DNA from 3 places in the Brucella sp. IR073 genome. Region 3 is predicted to be linked to each of the others. Evidence: riboswitches for the same ligand, from Rfam matches in the RefSeq annotation. Region 3 holds a riboswitch; each other region holds the start of a gene.

Region 1 (6,289 bases), on a different contig from region 3:
GGCATGCATCGCCTCGCGCACCGGCTCATTGCCGCGGAAGGAGAAGGAGAGGTTCGACACGCCGCCCGAGACATGGACGTGCGGCAAGGTGCGGATGATTTCCCGCGTGGCTTCGATGAAATCGACGCCGTAATTGTTGTGCTCCTCGATGCCGGTGGCGACGGCAAAGATGTTCGGGTCGAAGATGATATCCTCGGACGGGAAGCCCACCTTTTCCGTCAGCAACTTATAGGCGCGGGTGCAGATTTCCACCTTGCGCGCTTCCGTATCCGCCTGCCCCTGCTCATCGAAGGCCATGATGACGACGGCGGCGCCATAGGCCCGGCAGAGCTTCGCATGATGCAGGAAGGCTTCCTCGCCCTCCTTCATCGAGATGGAATTGACCACCGGCTTGCCCTGTACGCATTTCAGCCCTGCCTCGATCACCTCCCATTTGGAGGAATCGATCATGACGGGCACGCGGGCGATGTCCGGCTCGGCAGCGATGAGATTGAGGAACTCGGTCATCGCCTTTTGCGAATCGATCAGCCCCTCATCCATATTGACGTCGATGATCTGCGCGCCGTTCTCCACCTGGTCGCGGGCGACATCGAGGGCGCTGGCATAATCGCCCGCCGTGATCAGTTTGCGGAACTTCGCCGAACCGGTGACATTGGTACGCTCGCCGACATTGACGAAGGGGATGTCCTTGGTGAGCGTGAAAGGCTCCAGCCCGGAAAGCCGCATCAGAGGCTCGGCTTCCGGAATTTCCCGTGGCCTATGACGGGAGACGGCTTCGGCGATGGCGCGGATATGGTCCGGCGTCGAGCCGCAGCAGCCACCCACGACATTGACCAGCCCCTCGCGGGCGAAGGTCTCGATCTGCGCCGCCATCGCCTCCGGACTTTCGTCATACTGGCCGAATTCATTGGGGAGGCCGGCATTCGGATAAGCACAGACAAAGGTATCGGCGACGCCGGATATCTCCGCCAGATGGGCGCGCATGGCATTGGCCCCCAGCGCGCAATTGAGCCCGATGGTGAAAGGCCGGGCATGGCGCAGCGAATACCAGAAGGCCGTTGGCGTCTGGCCGGAAAGCGTGCGGCCGGAGAGATCGGTGATCGTACCCGAGATCATGACCGGCAGGCGGACGCTCTTTTCAGCAAAGACTTCTTCCGTCGCGAAAACCGCCGCCTTGGCGTTGAGCGTGTCGAAGATCGTCTCGATCAGGATGATATCGGCCCCGCCGTCGATGAGACCTCGGATTTGCTCGGCATAGGCGATCTTGAGGTCATCGAATGTGACGGCGCGATAGCCCGGATTGTTGACATCGGGCGAGATGGAAGCGGTGCGGTTGGTCGGCCCCAGCGCCCCGGCGACGAAGCGGCGGCGTCCATCCGTCTTCTCGGCGCGCAGCGCCGCACGGCGGGCAAGCCGCGCGCCATCCCGGTTCAATTCATAGACCATGGCCTCCATGCCGTAATCGGCCTGCGCGATGGAGGTGGAGGAAAAGGTGTTGGTTTCGATGATATCCGCGCCCGCCATGGCATAGGCGTAATGGATTTCCTCAATCGCCTTGGGTTGGGTGAGCGTTAAAAGATCGTTGTTGCCCTGAAGCTGGCAATCGCAGGCGGCAAAGCGCTCGCCGCGAAAATGCTCCTCGTGGAAGCCTAGCCCCTGGATCTGCGTTCCCATCGCGCCATCGAGGATTAGAATCCGTTCCCGCGCGGCCCTGGTGAGCGCAGCCAGAACCTCGGAACCGTCCCGCCTCGGGGCTTCTGCCCCGAAGAGATCGTCAATGGAACTCATGAAACAAATACCTGCTCTGCCAGCCAAAGGGGATGGGCGAGCAGATTTAATGACATAAAGATATGTTTATGTCAATGAAGTGCACCTTCCAGCGAGGCGACCAGCGTGACGAACATCTCACGCAAGCGAAGCGGGCCGGTCAACGGGCCTTGATAGCGATCAAGCCTGCGGATTTCCTCGGCGGCGGCGGCAGCCATGTCGGCTTCCTTGGGCAACCACAAAAGCCAGGCGATAAAGATTTCCTCAGGCGAGCATTGCGAGGCGGCGCGGCGTCTGGCGATGGTCTCGGCGGCAGGTTCGGCAATCGGCATCAAAATCCCCGGTGATGGTGACGGGGATATTCGAGCGCGCACGAACGGAAACAGGTGGCCTTGCGCCATCCATTGCCAAGCGATGCACCGGGACACCCCGCCCGTTGACCTATTCACGGGATGCTCTCACATCCCTCGCATCGAGGCAGGTCTCCTGGCTCGCGGGTCATTGCGACTGTCGGCCTTCCCGGTCTCAAGACCAGTGGCATTCAATGACAGCAGCTCGCCGCATACAGTTGCGGGGGCAGCGCCGGCCTTGTATTCTTGGGGAATACGCACCGGCTTCCCTCTTAGCCCTCAAGCGGATTTTACCCGACTCAAAGGACCTCGATGATTCATAAGGACCGCCTGATGGTCCCGTGTCAACACGCGGAGGGGTTATAAGACGATTTCTTACATGACATAGGCGGCGATGGAAGCGGCGACGAGCGCGACCGCAGCGGCGATCATCAGGCCGTAGATGCGCGGGCGGTCGAACAGCACCGCGAAAGCCGAGCCCCACGCAACGATGGCTGCGCCCAAGGCGAAGAGGAAGCCGGGCTTGTCCCCAACGGTAATGTTGACCGCCATTAAACCGCCGATGATGAGCGCGCCGAATACAATCAGCAGCCCAGTGGCGTATCTTTCATAATCGTCCATTTGCGTTCCTCGGATGCCCGCATTTGCTTTACGCATAACATTATTACCGCTCACGTCCAACAGCATCAAATGGGGATTTCTGATAGGATCTATCGGATGGAATCGCTGGGACTGACCATTTTCGACACCGCGATCGGCCCTTGCGGCATCGCATGGGGCGAGCGAGGAATCGTCGCGCTGCAACTGCCGGAAGCGAATGCAGCGGCAACGCTGGCACGGCTGCAGAAGCGGCTTCCGGCGGCGCGGGAGAGCGAAGCGCCCGCCTTGGTGCTGGACGTGATCGGCCGCATCAAGGCGCTCCTCGAAGGCGAGAAAGCAGATTTGTCGAACGCGCCGCTCGACATGGAAAACCTGCCGCCGCTGCACCGGCAGGTCTATGAAATCGCGCTGCGCATACTGCCCGGCGAAACCGTGAGCTATGGAGCGATTGCAAGGCAAATCGGCGATATCAGCCTGTCACAGGCGGTGGGGCAGGCGCTCGGCAAGAACCCCTATCCCATCATCGTCCCCTGCCATCGCGTGCTCGGCGCGAATGGCAAGACGGGCGGGTTTTCAGCCAATGGCGGGGTCGAGACGAAACTGCGCATCCTCGCCATTGAGGGCGCGCGGACCAGCAGCGAGCCGGATCTTTTCGGCAATCTGCCGCTGGCGGTGAAGCCCCGGCGCGGGTGATTTACCTTACCTTCGACACCACATCCGCCGAAAAACGCAGCTCGCGCATCGGGCGGACATGTCTGGTGGTTTCGGCGTAGGTGGGGTGAGCCTTATAGGCTGCAAGCGCCGCTTCGTCGGCGAATTCCGCATAGACGACGAGATCGATCTTGTCACAGAGCGGATCGACCTTAGTGTTCTCCAGAACCTCGAACAGATCGGAATGGGGAATCGTCCCCAGCCGCTCCAGCCCGGCGCGGATCTCCTGGATATCCTGCCCTTCCTTGGCGCTGAAAAAAACGATGTGCCGGATCATGACGGAGTTCCTTTCGAGGGGGAGTCGGGAATAGGGGAGATAGGGGAATATGTTTTGGGGAGCAAGCGGCAGCCTCCTCCCCTATTCCTTGTTCCCCTAAGCCGCCTCCCGCCCCTTTTCCGTACCCGGCGCCAGTGTCACTTCGAGGCCGTTCAATTCCGGCGTCATGATAAGCTGGCAGGAAAGACGGGAATTGTCCTCGACATGGAACGTCTGGTCGAGCTGGTCCTGCTCCTCGTCCAGCGGCGCATAGAGCTTGTGCGCCCACGCCTCATCCACATAGACATGGCAGGTGCCGCAGGCGCAAGCGCCGCCGCACTCGGCCTTGATGTCGAGCCCCCAGTCGCGGATGATCTCCATCACGCGGAAGCCTTCGAGCGCCTCCAGCGTGTGGCGCTCGCCGTTCTGGTCGGTGACGTGGATGAGAAGCGTATCGGAACTCACTATGCTGCTTTCAACTTTTTCTGCAGAGAGGTGGACGAGGTCGTGTACTGGAAGACGATCCGCTCGCCGGGCGCGACAATACGCTTTGCCGCCTGCGCCATCAAGGCTGCCTCGTGGAAGCCCGAAAGGATGAGCTTCAGCTTGCCGGGATAGGTGTTGATGTCGCCGATGGCGAAGATGCCTGGCTCTGATGTCTCGAATTTCTCCGTATCGACGGCGATCAGGTTCTGGTCGAGGTTCAGTCCCCAATCGGCTATGGGGCCGAGCTTCATCGTCAGACCGAAGAAGGGCAGCAGCCGGTCGGCCTCCAGCACTTCCCCGCCTTCCGCGCCCTTGATCACCACTTGCGACAACTCGCCATCCGCTCCGTTGAGGCTGGCAAGCTGCCCCATGCGGAACTTCACACGGCCTTCCTTCTCCAGCGCCCACATCTTGTTGACGCTGTCGGGCGCGGCGCGGAATTCGGGGCGGCGGTGGACGAGCGTCACGGACTTCGCCACCGGCTCGAGGTTCAGCGTCCAATCGAGCGCCGAATCGCCGCCGCCGACGATCACCACATCGCGGTCGCGGAAGGCTTCGATCCTGCGCACGGCGTAGAAGACGGATCGGCCCTCATAATGCTCGATGTCGGGCACCGGCGGCCGCTTCGGCTGAAAGGAACCGCCGCCGGCGGCGATGACGACCACTTTGGTGAGGAAGACTTCGCCCGCATCGGTCTCGACGCGGAAGCGGCCATCTTCGAGGCGCGTCAGAGCGGTTACCATGGTGGAGAAATGGAATTGCGGACTGAAAGGCGCGATCTGCTTCAGGAGATTGTCGGTCAGCTGCTGGCCGGTGACCTCCGGGAGGCCGGGAATGTCATAGATCGGCTTTTCCGGATAAAGCTCGGCGCACTGCCCGCCCGGGCGGTCGAGAATGTCGATGACATGAGCACGCAGGTCGAGCAGCCCCAGCTCGAACACCGCAAACAGGCCCACCGGCCCCGCGCCAACGATAACAACATCGGTTTCAATCGTATCGGACATCAATGCTTCCTGTCTGCATAGGTCATAAGAATATTTCTTGAGAGGTTGGCCATTCCATCAAATGGCAGCCCCCTACCCCACCGGCGTCCGCCGCCAGCTATATCCTCCGGTTTTTGCCGAGCCGCGGCCCGGCTGGTAATAGCCCGGCGTGTCGCGCAAATCATGGGCGGCGAGGCGTTTCAGCGCTATCGGGTTCGCCACCTGCAGCGTATCGAAACCGGCGCGGAGCATCAGCACCACTTGGTCGATCAGCACATCGCCCACGGCGCGCAGCTCTCCCTGAAAGCCATGACGTTCCCTCAGGATTTGCGCCTTGGAGTAGGAGCGGCCATCGTTGAAAGCCGGGAATTGCAGCGCGATCAGCGGGATCGTGTCGAGCTTGTGGATAAGCGGATCGATGCTCTCGCCCGGTGCGACCGTCACGCCGATCCGGCGGTTGCTGGTGCGCCTGATATCGTCATCGAGCCCGAGCCACGCGGCCAATGGCAGGATGACGGCGGGGGCATCACCCGCTTCCTCCAGGCTGGCGGCCTCGATATAGGGATCGTCTCGAAAACCGTCACGGGCCCAGAGGCGCTTTTCGGCTGCATCACTCATAAATTCGATTCCGTCAGTGAAATGTTGGTCAACGTATCGGTGAGACCGGTCAAGTGAATGCCGCATTCGGTCTTGTCCGATCCGGCCCAGCGTCCGGCGCGCTGGTCTTCTCCATCAGCGACGGGCCGCGTGCAGGGCATGCAGCCGATGGAGGGGTAGCCCTTTTCCACCAGCGGATGGGCGGGGAGGCCGTGCGCTTCCATATAGGCCTTGATATCCGCCTGTTGCCAGCGAGCGAGCGGATTGATGCGGACGCGCGGGCCCACCGCCTCGAACACGGGCAGGCTGGCGCGCGTCGAGGCTTGAAACTGCTTGCGGCCCGTCATCCATGCCCGCCAGGGCGCGACGGCACGCGCCATTGGCTCCACCTTGCGGATATGGCAGCAGCGGTCCTTGTCGGTCATCGACAGCGCGCCGAACGGGTCTTCCACCTTGAGTGTCTCGGGCAAAGGAAGGATGTCGCGCACATCGGTGAGGCCCAATTCCTCCACCAGACGGCGGCGATGGGCGAGCGTCGC
Region 2 (6,289 bases), 350 kb from region 3:
ATCGTTTCAAGGCTGACCGCCAGCGCATTGAAGCTTTCGACCAAGCTCGCTACCTCGCGCGTGTTGGCGTGCGATACGCCGACGCGGGCGGAAAAATCGCCGGATTTCAGGCTTTCCGCCGCATCGGCTAATTTCTGGAGCGGGTGGGCGATTCGCCGGGCAAGCCAGACGCCGATCAGGCTGCACAGGGTGGCCGACAGAAGGCTGCACACCAGCACCGACATCTGGAGCTCAAAATCGGTGGGCTTGTCGAAATCGACGGCTCCATCGACGGATGAGAGATAGCGGAGCAATTCCTGGAGCGCCGCGGCATCGGGTACCTCGCCATTGTTTACAGCGCGGTAGGTCTCCGCCATTTGCGGCGGCGGCAGGCTGTCGACGATCGCATCTTCCAGATGGTTGGCGTACCAGTTCACGCCCAGATAGGTGAGGCTGACGCTCAAGAGCAGCATGGCCGCGATGACGAGGGCCGTGGTTTTCGCCAGGGGCAGAGCGCGCGTTTTCATTTGGGCTCCGAGAAGCGGTAGCCGATGCCGCGCACGGCAGGGAACAGCCCCTTCTGCCCCAGCTCTTCCAGCTTGCGGCGCAGGTTGGAGATGTGGGTATCGACCGTGCGGGCCAGCGCGTCGCTCTCCGGCAGGCAGGCGTCGAGAATGTCGGCCCGGTCGAAGGCGTGGGTGGGGCGGCGGATCATATAGGCGAGAATGCGGAATTCACTCAGCGTCAGCGGGATGGACCGGCGCGTGTCGCCCTGCCGGACGAACGCCGCGTGAGCGTGAAAATCCACCTCGATATCGCCGAAGCGGCGAACGCTCTCCTCAGCGCCACCCCGGGCGCGGCGCAGCACGGCCTTGACCCGCGCGACGACCTCCTGCGGGTTGAAGGGCTTCACCACATAATCATCCGCGCCCAGCCTAAGGCCGCTTAGGCGATCGATGTCTTCGGCCAGCGCCGTCACCATGATGACAGGCGTGTTGCCGGTCTGGCGCAACCTGGCGAGCACCCCGAAGCCATCGAGCCTGGGGATGCGGACATCGAGCAGCACCAGATCGGGCGCGAGCAGCGCATGGTGCTGCAACGCCGTTTCGCCATCGGCGGCCCGCACTGTGCGATAGCCCTCCCGCACCAGATATGCGTCCAATATCCGGGCGATCTCCGGCTCATCCTCGACGATCAGAACGAGACTGTTGTCCACGCGATGTAGCTCCGTTCGCTGCGTCCCGTTTGATAGCGCTTATCGTGAGTGGTGAATAGTGAATGGAACCAATCGCCGACCCTTCACCGTTCCCCATTGACGATCTACCGACCAGCCCTTGGCCGTTTCTTGACAAAACGAGCCCAGACCGCAGCCGAGCCAATCTTTTGAGGTGTTCGATATGCGGGAAACGACGTTCAGACTATATGACAGGCAGCATTGGAATGAGACCGCGCCCGCCACGGCATGGCTGGGGTTGACCATTCTTGTCGTCAGCTTCGTGTTCATTCTCTTTCCCGGCCTCGATCTGGCGGCTACGCGCCTCATCGCGGATGGCGCGCTGTTTCCGCTGGCCGATAGTCCGCTTTTGCAGGCTTTGCGGGATTTCAACCGCGCGGTGATCTGGTGGCTGCTGCCGCTGATGAGCTTGGCTGTCCTGGCCTATGCGCTCTTGCCGCGCCGGGTGGCGTTTCTCGCCCCGCACAAGGCGCTCTTTGTCATCTCCAGTTTCGCGGTGGGGCCGGGATTGCTGGTGCAGGCGGCGAAGAGTTTGATCGGGCGGCCCCGGCCCACTGGCATCGTCGAATTCGGGGGCACGGCCGCGTTTTCCCCGGTTTGGCAATTTGCCGGCTTCTGCAGCCGCAATTGCTCGTTTCCATCGGGCGAGGCGGCGCTGGCGGCGGCGGCTTTGTCGGTGCTGGTGTTCGTGCCCGTCGCTCTGCGCCGCAGCGTTGGGATAGCGTTCACACCCTTTTTACTTGTTGTTGCGCTCAACCGGGTGTTGTTCGGAGCCCATTTCCTGTCGGACGTGCTGATTGCATGGTTCGGCACGCTTTGGGCGATGGCCTGGCTGTGGAGCCGCATCGCAGCTGGCGCCGGCAGGATCGATGGCGTTATCCGCCGGGCCGGGCTCCCGATTCGCCGCGCAATATTCGGCCTATGGGCCGACTGAGAGGCGCTCCAATTTTCCTTTCTGAATGGTGACACATGTCGATGCATAGGCAAGGGCGCGCCGGCCATTGGCAGCATGCGCCGCTCATCAATCCGATCCTGCGTCAGGCGGCGGGCCTCGGCCTGCGGCTGCGGGTGAGAAAAGCAGCGGCCTTCTGGCTGCGTTCGTTGATCTCTCCCGCGCTGACGCTGCGCTGGTTCCGGTTTCTCGCTGTTTTCACCGAACACAAGACGCGGATGCCGCCGCATGACGATATCCTGCGCAAATCGCTCTCGACCTTTCTGGTCTATCGGATGCCGCGGCGCGAAAAGCTCGACCTGCTGATGCAGCATTTCGAAATCGCCGGCGAAATCCTGCGGCCGAAAGTGTTGAAAACGCTTTGGCAGGGCGGCACCGTCCATGCGGGAAACGTGGCCGGGCGCGACCATACCTACCGGCTGGAGCTTTCACTCGCCGAGAATTGCGGCTGCCGTCATGAAGGCGCATTCTCGCTCTGCCTGAAGCGGTCCGATGACATGGCGCTCTGCATGGCCAGCTTCATCTTCACCCCGGCAGGCGGCGGCTCCTACAGCATCGTCATTGGCGGCATGCAGGGCCCTCGCGGTGAGGAGGCGAAGCGGGCGGTGATCTCGGCCACGCGCGATCTGGGCGGCCTCCGGCCCAAGGATGCAGTACTGCTCGGGCTCAGAGGCATGATGACGCGCAGCGCCGTTTCCTATCTCATGGCGGTATCCAATGCCCGCCACGCCATCAACCAGCGCGCGGAGAAGCGGCGCTGCCGAATGCGCACCGATCTCGACGGCTATTGGCTTGAGCGCGGCGGGGTGCATTTTCAGCCCTTCGGCTTTCGCATTCCATTCGAGCGCGCTGCGGAAGGGGGCACGGAAAGCCGGCGCGATGCCAGCAAAGCGGCCTGCATAAAGGCGGGCGCAAGCGTGCTGCGTCATTGACGGCACCAGCCATAAAACATAGTGTGCAGCCATTGCGTTCGGTTCCTGAGGGCGGAAGCCCTAGGGATCAAAAGGGAATGCGACGGACGGACCCATGCCGGGCGTCCATATCGCAGCCGACCCCGCGACTGTAGAGCGGATAGGATCGATGCCACGCGCCGGGATAGCCCCGGCGAGCCACTGGGAAACCGGGAAGGCGGCGCCGATCTTCTGACCCGCGAGCCAGGAGACCTGCCGGGCGCATGAGGGCAATAGTGCCCGCTACCTCAGGGGAGTTTTCCCCCGCTGCCTGCACGGAGGTTGTCATGGCTGCACGTACTGAAGTTTCCCAATCGCTTTCCCTGCCGCTGGCGACGCGGCTCGCGACCGCTGGGGTCTCGCTCTTTCTCGGCGCTTTCCTGATCTATGGCGTCGGGCTCGCCCAGTCCGACACGCTGCACGATTCGGCGCATGACACGCGCCATTCGTATGGGTTTCCTTGCCATTGACGTAAGAATTTGAACAGGAACGGACACGCCGGTTCCGAACACCCCCCTCTGTCCTGCCGGACATCTCCCCCTCAAGGGGGGAGATTACGCCTTCATCGACGTTTACGCCAATCGCAAACGTTCATAATCAGAGGCCGAGGGGCATGCCAGCCAATCTCCCCCCTTGAGGGGGAGATGCCCGGCAGGGCAGAGGGGGGTGTCTCCAACCGCATCGCGATGCAAGGTTCCGCTCCGTTCACAGGGGGAGACAGACCAAATGTACATCCGTTATCTCTTAGCCACGCTCATCGCCGGCCTTTTTGCCGGGCTTCTCGTCACGCCTGCGATGTATCTGCGCACCGTTCCGCTTATCCTGCAGGCGGAAACCTATGAAGACGCCGCTGGCGGGCACAGCCACGAACCGGAGGCGGCGCCGCACACCCATGCTGCCGGCGAAGCGCATGAGCATGAGGAGGCTGGCGCTGAACTACCGTTCGGCCGTCTCGGCAATACCATTCTCGCCAATCTCGTGGCAGGCGCGGGTTTCGCGCTGGCGCTCGGCGGCGTGGCCCTGCTGCTGGGACGGCGGATCACGGCGAAGAACGGCATCTATTGGGGCCTTGCGGGCTTCTTCGTCTTCGCCTTAGCGCCGTCGCTCGGCCTCGCGCCGGAACTGCCGGCCATGCCCGCCGCCGATCTGAGTGAGCGGCAGCTCTGGTGGGGGGGCACCGTGCTGTTCTCCGCCATCGGCCTCGCTCTCGTCGCGCTGATGCACGAAGCCTGGGCGAAGGTGACCGGCCTCGCGCTGATCGCTTTGCCGCATCTCTATGGTCCGCCACGGCCCGATGATATCTCCTCGCCGGTTCCCGCCGTGCTCGCCTCGGAATATGCAGTGGCATCGCTTGCGACCAATCTGTTCATGTGGGCGGTGCTGGGACTGGCGCTCGGCTGGCTGCTGCAGCGCTATGCCGGTGGGGAGCTGGAGGGGTAGGATTTGATGGAGGCGTCGTTCACCCCCCTCTGTCCTGCCGGACATCTCCCCCTCAAGGGGGGAGATCGGCTGACGCGACGCTCCGCCACCTTTCTGCAACGTTGGCGATTGGTGCCGAACGTCGATGAAGGCGTAATCTCCCCCCTTGAGGGGGAGATGCCCGGCAGGGCAGAGGGGGGTGTCTTGGAGCCGCCGATTCCCGCCGAAAGTGAAGGGCTTTAATCAATGCCCGGAACCACCATTCTCATCCTCGGCGGCGCGCGCTCAGGCAAATCCGCATTTGCCGAGCGGCTTGTTGAAGCATCCGGCCTCGACGCGGTCTATATCGCGACGGGGCAGGCCTATGATGACGAGATGCGAGAGCGGATCGCGGCGCATAGAGAGCGTCGCGGCTCTATTTGGACTACGGCGGAAGAGCCGCTTGACCTCATTGGCGCGCTTCAAGCCCATGCGGGCAAGGGGCGGGTGGTGCTGGTGGATTGCCTGACGCTGTGGCTCACCAATCTCATGATGGCCGAACGGGACATTGCGGCGGAAACCGCGCGGCTCGCGGCGGCTATGACCGAACTCAAGGGTACGGTGCTGTTCGTTTCCAACGAGGTGGGGCTTGGCATCGTGCCTGATAACGCAATGGCGCGGGCGTTTCGCGACCATGCCGGGCGGCTCAATCAAGCCGTCGCTGCTCAAGCGGACGAAGTTTATTTCATAGCGGCGGGATTGCCGCTCAAGATGAAGGGATGATCCCATGCAGGGACAAAAGATACCGGCTACCGTCATCACCGGCTTTCTCGGCTCGGGCAAGACGACGATGATCCGCAATCTGCTCGAGAATGCCAATGGCAAGCGCATCGCGCTTATCATCAATGAATTCGGCGATCTCGGCGTCGATGGCGGCATTCTCAAAGGCTGCGGCATCGAGACATGCCGCGAGGAGGATGTGATCGAGCTCAACAATGGCTGCATCTGCTGCACCGTGGCGGATGATTTCATTCCGACCATGACCAAGCTCCTCGACCGGGCGGACCGGCCCGATCACATCGTCATCGAGACCTCCGGCCTCGCCCTGCCGCAGCCGCTCGTCGCCGCCTTCAACTGGCCGGAGATCAAGACGCAGGTGACGGTCGACGGCGTCATCACCGTCATCGACGCCGCCGCCGTCTCGGAGGGCCGTTTCGCCGATGACCATGACAAAGTGGACGCGCAGCGCGCCGAGGACGACGCGCTCGATCATGAAAGCCCGCTGGAAGAGCTTTACGAAGACCAGATCCGCGCCGCCGATCTGATCGTGCTCAACAAGGCCGATCTCATCGATCTGGTGGAACTGGAAAAAGTGCGCGAGGACGTCGCCGCCCGCGCCGCCCGGGTGCCGAACATGGTGCCCGCGAGCTTCGGCAAGCTTGGCGCGGATGTGCTTTTGGGCCTCGGCGTCGGCACGGAAGCCGATATCGCTAACCGCAAGTCCCATCACGAGTTGGAGCATGAGGCAGGCGAGGAGCATGACCATGACGAGTTCGACAGTTTCGTCGTCGGGCTGGGGCCGGTTGCGGAGCCGAAGGCTTTTGTCGAGAAGCTGAAGGATGTGATCGCGACGCATGACATTTTGCGGCTGAAAGGTTTTGTCGATGTACCCGGCAAGCCGATGCGCCTGGTGGTGCAGGCGGTGGGGACGCGGATCGAGCATTATTTTGACCGGGCGTGGGGCGCGGATGAGGAACGCGCCTCGCGGCTGGTGGT
Region 3 (6,289 bases):
CGACGGAGACAGCCATGGCGATGGAGAGGAGCAGTGCCAGAATGGAGACGAGGGCGAAGAGAATGAGGGTGGTTTCGGTTTTAAGAGAAGCGCGAGGCACACCCCCCTCTACCCTGACGGGCATCTCCCCCTCAAGGGGGGAGATTACGCCTTCATGGATACGCGGTGCCAATCGCAGCCGCTGCAAAATGGGGGCGGAGCGTCGTGTCAGCCAATCTCCCCCCATGAGGGGGAGATGTCCGGCAGGACAGAGGGGGGTACTGTCCCGCTGCCGTTTCCATTTAAAATGTATCACTTCACCAACCCGAACGTCTTGATCCCCGCTGCCAGCGCCTCGATGCCATCTATGGTGCGGATGGTCGGGTTCATCGCCTGCGCATCCATCATCACGAAATGCTTGCTTTTAACCGCCTCGAGCTGGCTCACGACCGGATCGGTTTCAAGGAAATCGACCTTCACCTTGGGGTCATCAGCCGCATAGCGGCGGCGGGTCATTTCGCCGATAACGATCACCGCCGGGTTCTTCGCGGCGATGGTCTCCCAGCTCACCAGCGGCCATTCCTCATCGGTGTCGATGATGTTTGTCGCGCCAAGCGCCCGCAGCATATAGGCGGGCGCACCGTTCTTGCCCGCCACAAAAGCATCGCCCTTCACATCCTTGCTGGAGAACCAGAAGACGACGGGCACGCCCACTGCCTTCTCGCCCGCGACCGAGGCAATGGCATCCGCCTCGCGCTTCTTCAGTTCCGCCACCAAGGTCTCGCCACGCTCCTGCACATCGAAGATTTCCGCTAATTCCCTGATCTCCTGATAGACGAGGTCCATCGTGAACGGCTGCTTGCGCACCCCGTCCCCGCCGCCGGAATTGTCCTTGGCCACGCAATCGGCGGGCGAGATATAGGTGGGAATGCCGAGGTCCGCGAATTGCCGGCGCGTGCCGACCGCTCCCTGCGGGCCGACATCCCACTCGAACTGCGCGGCGACAAGGTCCGGCTCCTGCGCCACGACGGATTCGAAGCTCGGGCTGTTGTCGGCCAGCCGCTTGATCTTGGCGTTCTCGGCTTCAAAAGGCTTCAGCACCGGCCCGACCCAGACCGCTGTGCCGACGATCTTGTCGGCCAGCCCGAGCGAAAGCAGGATTTCCGTCGAGTTCTGCCCGATGGCCACCGCCCGCTGCGGCGGCTTGTCGAAAGTGACCGAAGTACCGCAATTCTGCAGCGTCAGCGGGTATTGCGTCTGCCCGGCGGCTTCCGCTGTGCAAAGGCCCGCAACGATGCCGAATATAGCCGTAACGGCAAAAGCGGCTTGATTGGAAATAAGGTTTCGCATGGTTTTCCTGAAATGAAATCTTGATGAAGCAGACGCTCAGTTTGTCAGCCCGAATTGCCGGAGCCCGTCCGCCAGCGCCTCAATTCCGTCAATCGTGCGGATCGTGGTGTCCATCGACTGTGCGTTCATCACGACGAAGCGCCGGGCCTTGACCGCTTCCAGCTGGCTGGTGACGGGATCGGTTTTCAGAAATTTGATCTTCTCCGCCGGATCATCGGCGGCGCGGCGGCGGCGCCCCATTTCTGCGACCACAATCACGGCGGGGTTCTTGCCGGCGATCGTCTCCCAACCGACGAGCGGCCAGTCTTCGTCGCTGTCGATTACATTCCGCGCACCAAATGCTCGCAATATATAGGCGGGCGCGCCCATTCTGCCCGCCACGAAAGCATCGTCCTTCAATTGCTTGCTGGAATACCAGAATACGACCGGCAGTCCCTCGACTTTGCTCGCCGCAACCGAAGCCAGCGCACCCGCCTCGCGCTTTTTCAATTCGCCGACGAGCCTCTCGCCGCGCTCCTGCACGTCGAATATCTCGGCAAGTTCCTGAATCTCCTGATAGACCAGTTCCATCGTGAACGGCGCCTTGCGGACCCCATCGCCGCTATTGCTGACTGAATAGTCCTTCACGCAATCGGCGGGCGAGATGTAGGTGGGGATGCCAAGGTCTGCGTATTGCCCGCGCGCTCCGGCATCGGATTGCGGCGCGATATCGGATTCGAACTGGACCGCGACGAGATCCGGCTCCTGGGCCACGACCGTCTCGAAGCTGGGGCTGCCATCGGCAAGCCGCTTGATCTTCGCATTCTCGCTTTCGAACTGCTTGAGAACCGGACCGAACCACCAGGATGTGCCCGCGATTCTGTCGGCAAGCCCGAGCGAAAGCAGGATCTCCGTCGAGTTCTGGCCGATGGTGACCGCCCGCTGCGGCGCCTTGCCGAAGGTGATGCTGACGCCGCAATTCTGCAGGGTCAGCGGGTATTTCGTCCGCCCGGCGGCAAGGCCGGATGAGGCGTCGGCCATCAGCCAAAGGGCGGCTGTTATGACGAAGGCCCCTCCCCGGACGCACCGGTGAGTGATGTCTGGCATGATTGTTTTCCTCTCCGGGCAACCCCGCCCGCGAAAATGGACATTTGATTTGACGGCAGGTCTCCTGGCTCGCGGATATCTGCCTCACATCTGCCTTCCCGCCATCCGTCACCGGACCGGCAGTGGCATGGCGCCTCCTAGAGGAGACGCCACAAGGACGTTCGGCAATCCGCCTACAGTTGCGGGGGCAGCCACGGTCTTGGTCCCGATTGGGTCGTCCGCACCGTGTTCCCTATTAATCCCCTGAGAGTCATCCTTCGGGGAACCGTCACCCGCGATTCTTAAAGGGGCCGTGAGGCCCTCGTCAAGACGAGCGAAGCCGAACGGGCTTTTCGTAATGTAATAACGTTACAAACGTCAAGCGCTAAAATGCCGCGGCACCGGGCTCACCATGCCGCAAGTTGCAAAAGCTTTGACACAAGATCATGCGGATAAAACAGAGACTTAAGACGAAATATCTTGCCTTGACTCAATCGCGCCCTACACTGATATGCAAAAGAACTGGAATAAGCTTGGCGATGAGATTTGGACACTGTATCCACTGCAAATATCGCCGCTCAACGCTGGATAGCGGAAAACCTATTGACTCCTTAACTATAGTACTATTTATCTCTCGCAACTTTTAGGGGGACCCCATGAACAACGCAAACGATCGCGGCTTGAAGGATGTTTTGCTCTGGCTGAGCTACGCCTTCCTGTTCGTCGTGATCTGTCTCGTTGTGAACGAACTGCGTGGCGTGCTCGTTTAAATTTTCTGCAATAGAGAAACGCTCAAAGCGAAGCGAAGCATAAATAGAGAAGCTTTCTTGATAGCAGACACGCTGGGGAAAATCACAGCCCGCCGAACCTAAAACCCAATTATACTTTGGTCTATATCTCAGGCGGAGAATCCGCCATTTCGCAGCCTCGCTTTCCCTCAATAATCCTCCGGAACAATACGCGCCCTCGGCGGTTAACCGGGTGGGTGTATTGGAAAGGAGATTTGAGACATGTCGAACATGGACGAATGGGTAAACCAATGGCTGCGTGACGCGCACGCCATGGAAGAACAGGCGGAGCAGATGCTGAGCGCACAGGCGAGCCGCTTGGAGAATTACCCGCAGTTGCGCGCTCGCATCGAGCAGCATCTGGCCGAGACGAAATCCCAGCGCGACCGGATCGCCCGCTGCATCGAGCAGCGCGGCTCCTCCACCTCCACCATCAAGGACGCCGCCGGCAAGCTGACGGCAATGATGCAGGGCCTGGGTGGCGTCGTGGCCGGCGATGAAGTCGTAAAGGGCACGCTGGCGAGCTATACGTTCGAGCACATGGAAATCGCCTCCTATCGCATTCTGGTTGCTGCGGCCAAAGCTGCGGGCGACATGACCACCGCACGGGTCTGCGAAGAAATCTGCCGTGAGGAAGAGGCCATGGCCGAATGGCTCGCCGATCATACCGATGGCATCACGCAGGAATATCTGCGGCGCGATTCAGCTGAGCTCGAAACGGCCAAGCGCTGATTTGTCGCACAAAATTCGCTTGCGCAGCCGGGTGACAGATCACCCGGCGCCGCCTGCCCAGCGCTTCGCACATTAGCGCTGACGCAAGCGATTGAAATCATATGACAATTCTAACACACTGAATTATTTACGATATTTTAAAGGGTTTGACTCCGTTACCCGACCAGCCCACACTTCCCGCCCTAGGCACTCCCGTCATTTGGGCTTATTTCGTAGCCTGGTAAAGCTAAACGGAGAATCACATGCCTATTAGGGGTGAATATCCAGGTCCTGGGTCCGCATATAGCGGCGAAGACTGGCGCATCATGCAGACAGCCTACCATAGGGCCGCCGCAATCCTGGATCACGGCCCCGACGACAGCTGGAAGGCCGACCGGTTGGCCCGCGAGGTCATGCGGCTGTTCAATCTCGGCTATCGGGACGTAGAAGCCCTCGCTTTCGCCGCAGCCGATAGCGAGAGCAATCGGGTGGAGCAGGAAAGAAGGTTTCCTGTCGCTATATAATGGATGGCTGCCTGCATAGGACAGCCTTCCATGGCCGCCTCGATATCTCGTAAGAAGTTGAGGCGAGGCGAGGCGAGCGCAATTCCCCACCAGCAAGGCGGGGGATATCAATTGGCATTTCATATGTGCAGCCCGGTCCGTGATCTGCATCGTTGCGGCAACGTCACCGGAGAGGCATGGATTCCTGTGACAAGCACAGGAATGACGATTGCTTTGCAGTTGGCCGCTAATCTCCCAATCGCTCCGTTTGGCTCAAACGGTATTAATCAATCGAGTAAATCTCCACCCGTCATTCCTGTGCTTGTCACAGGAATCCATGCCTCGACATTTCCGCTATAACAACGGTGCCGAATGGTGGCCCGCAGCTCCATCAAACCACGAGCTGCCCTTCCTGAGCAGCACGAAAGTTCCAGTTCCGACGCCGAATCAATCCGAGATTCGCCGAGATTCTCTGGGACCACCGATACCCACCAATATCCGAACACCAAATTTCTCCCAATAGGCTCTCGTCCGCCACAACTTCTTGCGAAGAAATTCTTCGATTTTCCGTTAAAAATGAAAGACTTAACCGATATCATCAATTTTAGCTTAATTAGCATAAATTCCTCCCCATTTATTAGGGTTGCGACTTACCCTGTTTTTATCGCACAAATTGCACGCCGGATGTTCCATCGGCGCTGAGGCCCGACCCCCACCCGCAACCATCATCCAGGTCGGGCCTCTTCCCTTCCCTTCCCTTCGACAGACAGAAAAACTTTCAGGGCGCGAACCGCAGGATATCGATCCGATCCGGCGGCCGATATGCGCATACAAAACGGCGGGCCCCGATGGCAGCCCGCCGTCTTGTAAGAGCGCCGGTAAGCGCGGCTCTTAGTAGTCGGTCTCGTAGTCCGTGTCGTTGTAGAGGCGCTTGGCACCGCGATATTCGGTGCCGCCATTGAGACGGACCGTCTTGGAAGTGTGGATGCGGCGCTCCGGCAGTACCTCTGTGCGATGGACGTACTGGTTGCGGGTCACGACCCGCGGACGCTCATGAATGCGCGTCACGACGTTCTCGCGAACAACCGGCTGCACGCGGTCAACCCGGACGATCCGGTTGACGTGACGCACATAGCGCGTGTTGTTGACGTCGCGATAGCGGGTCATGTTCTTGACGTTGCGGACGGTCTTGTAACGATAGACCGTCTCGGACGTCGGAGCCACATGGGCGCGGTTCACGATCGTCTTCGAGGTGCGGATATGGCGGGTCGGCAGAACCTCTGTCCGGCTGCCATAACGGTTCTCACGGATGACCGCGGTCTTGTTATGAACGCGCGTCACCGTATTGACCCGCGTGACGGGCTGCACGCGCGTCACGTTCACAATGCGCTTGGTATGCGTCACGACGCGAGGACGCTCAACATCACGATAGCGTGTGACATTGCGCACCTGGCGCTTGACATTCCCCTCACGATAGGTCGTCTCGACCTTGGTCGTGGGGATATTTCTCCTTGCTTCCTGCGCTTCCGCGGCAACCGTGATGGCTACCATCGAAGCACTTGCCAGAGCGGCAACAGCAAAGAGATTCTTGAAGGACTTCATCATGACTCTGTCTCCTAGAGTTACACAAGATACACATCACAGAACTAAGCCCTCAGTTTCCCCCTACTGAAAAGACCTAACGCAGCGAAATCTAGTCGATAATACTTACGAATGTACAAAGGAAATCCAAAACACCACTATTCTACTTTAAAATATTACTGATAATTTTTACTAAGTTTCTAAGTATTTTATGATTTGCTATTGATTTACTTGGCCACTATCCAGACAAATTCATATGCATTCTTTCTTTATCTTCCTAAAATTCTAAATATTATAAGGAACGAAAATATG

What was found. A riboswitch is a leader RNA that binds a small molecule or an ion and turns the genes downstream of it on or off. The one in region 3 is predicted to bind cobalamin.
Region 1: linked by a shared signal. The riboswitch ahead of ACOWVG_RS04035 (hypothetical protein) and the one ahead of ACOWVG_RS12255 (ABC transporter substrate-binding protein) in region 3 are both predicted to bind cobalamin.
Region 2: linked by a shared signal. The riboswitch ahead of ACOWVG_RS13940 (CbtB domain-containing protein) and the one ahead of ACOWVG_RS12255 (ABC transporter substrate-binding protein) in region 3 are both predicted to bind cobalamin.

Annotation. Positions count from the first base shown of each region.
Region 1 is NZ_JBAKHD010000002.1:47,519-53,807, forward strand. It holds gene metH (methionine synthase) at 1-1,788, opposite strand, end outside; gene ACOWVG_RS04035 (hypothetical protein) at 1,860-2,099, opposite strand; cobalamin riboswitch at 2,226-2,444, opposite strand; gene ACOWVG_RS04040 (hypothetical protein) at 2,493-2,738, opposite strand; gene ACOWVG_RS04045 (methylated-DNA--[protein]-cysteine S-methyltransferase) at 2,835-3,410, shown strand; gene ACOWVG_RS04050 (Dabb family protein) at 3,412-3,705, opposite strand; gene ACOWVG_RS04055 (2Fe-2S iron-sulfur cluster-binding protein) at 3,802-4,149, opposite strand; gene ACOWVG_RS04060 (NAD(P)/FAD-dependent oxidoreductase) at 4,149-5,174, opposite strand; gene ACOWVG_RS04065 (DUF934 domain-containing protein) at 5,247-5,771, opposite strand; gene ACOWVG_RS04070 (phosphoadenylyl-sulfate reductase) at 5,768-6,289, opposite strand, start outside.
Region 2 is NZ_JBAKHD010000005.1:416,518-422,806, forward strand. It holds gene ACOWVG_RS13920 (ATP-binding protein) at 1-506, opposite strand, end outside; gene ACOWVG_RS13925 (response regulator) at 503-1,195, opposite strand; gene ACOWVG_RS13930 (phosphatase PAP2 family protein) at 1,377-2,147, shown strand; gene ACOWVG_RS13935 (DUF535 family protein) at 2,183-3,097, shown strand; cobalamin riboswitch at 3,120-3,351, shown strand; gene ACOWVG_RS13940 (CbtB domain-containing protein) at 3,403-3,585, shown strand; gene ACOWVG_RS13945 (CbtA family protein) at 3,842-4,555, shown strand; gene cobU (bifunctional adenosylcobinamide kinase/adenosylcobinamide-phosphate guanylyltransferase) at 4,781-5,296, shown strand; gene cobW (cobalamin biosynthesis protein CobW) at 5,301-6,289, shown strand, end outside.
Region 3 is NZ_JBAKHD010000005.1:68,717-75,005, reverse strand. It holds gene ACOWVG_RS12265 (FecCD family ABC transporter permease) at 1-124, opposite strand, end outside; gene ACOWVG_RS12260 (ABC transporter substrate-binding protein) at 292-1,329, opposite strand; gene ACOWVG_RS12255 (ABC transporter substrate-binding protein) at 1,366-2,415, opposite strand; cobalamin riboswitch at 2,452-2,700, opposite strand; gene ACOWVG_RS12250 (ferritin-like domain-containing protein) at 3,405-3,914, shown strand; gene ACOWVG_RS12245 (hypothetical protein) at 4,220-4,417, shown strand; gene ACOWVG_RS12240 (hypothetical protein) at 5,288-6,001, opposite strand; gene ACOWVG_RS12235 (hypothetical protein) at 6,287-6,289, shown strand, end outside.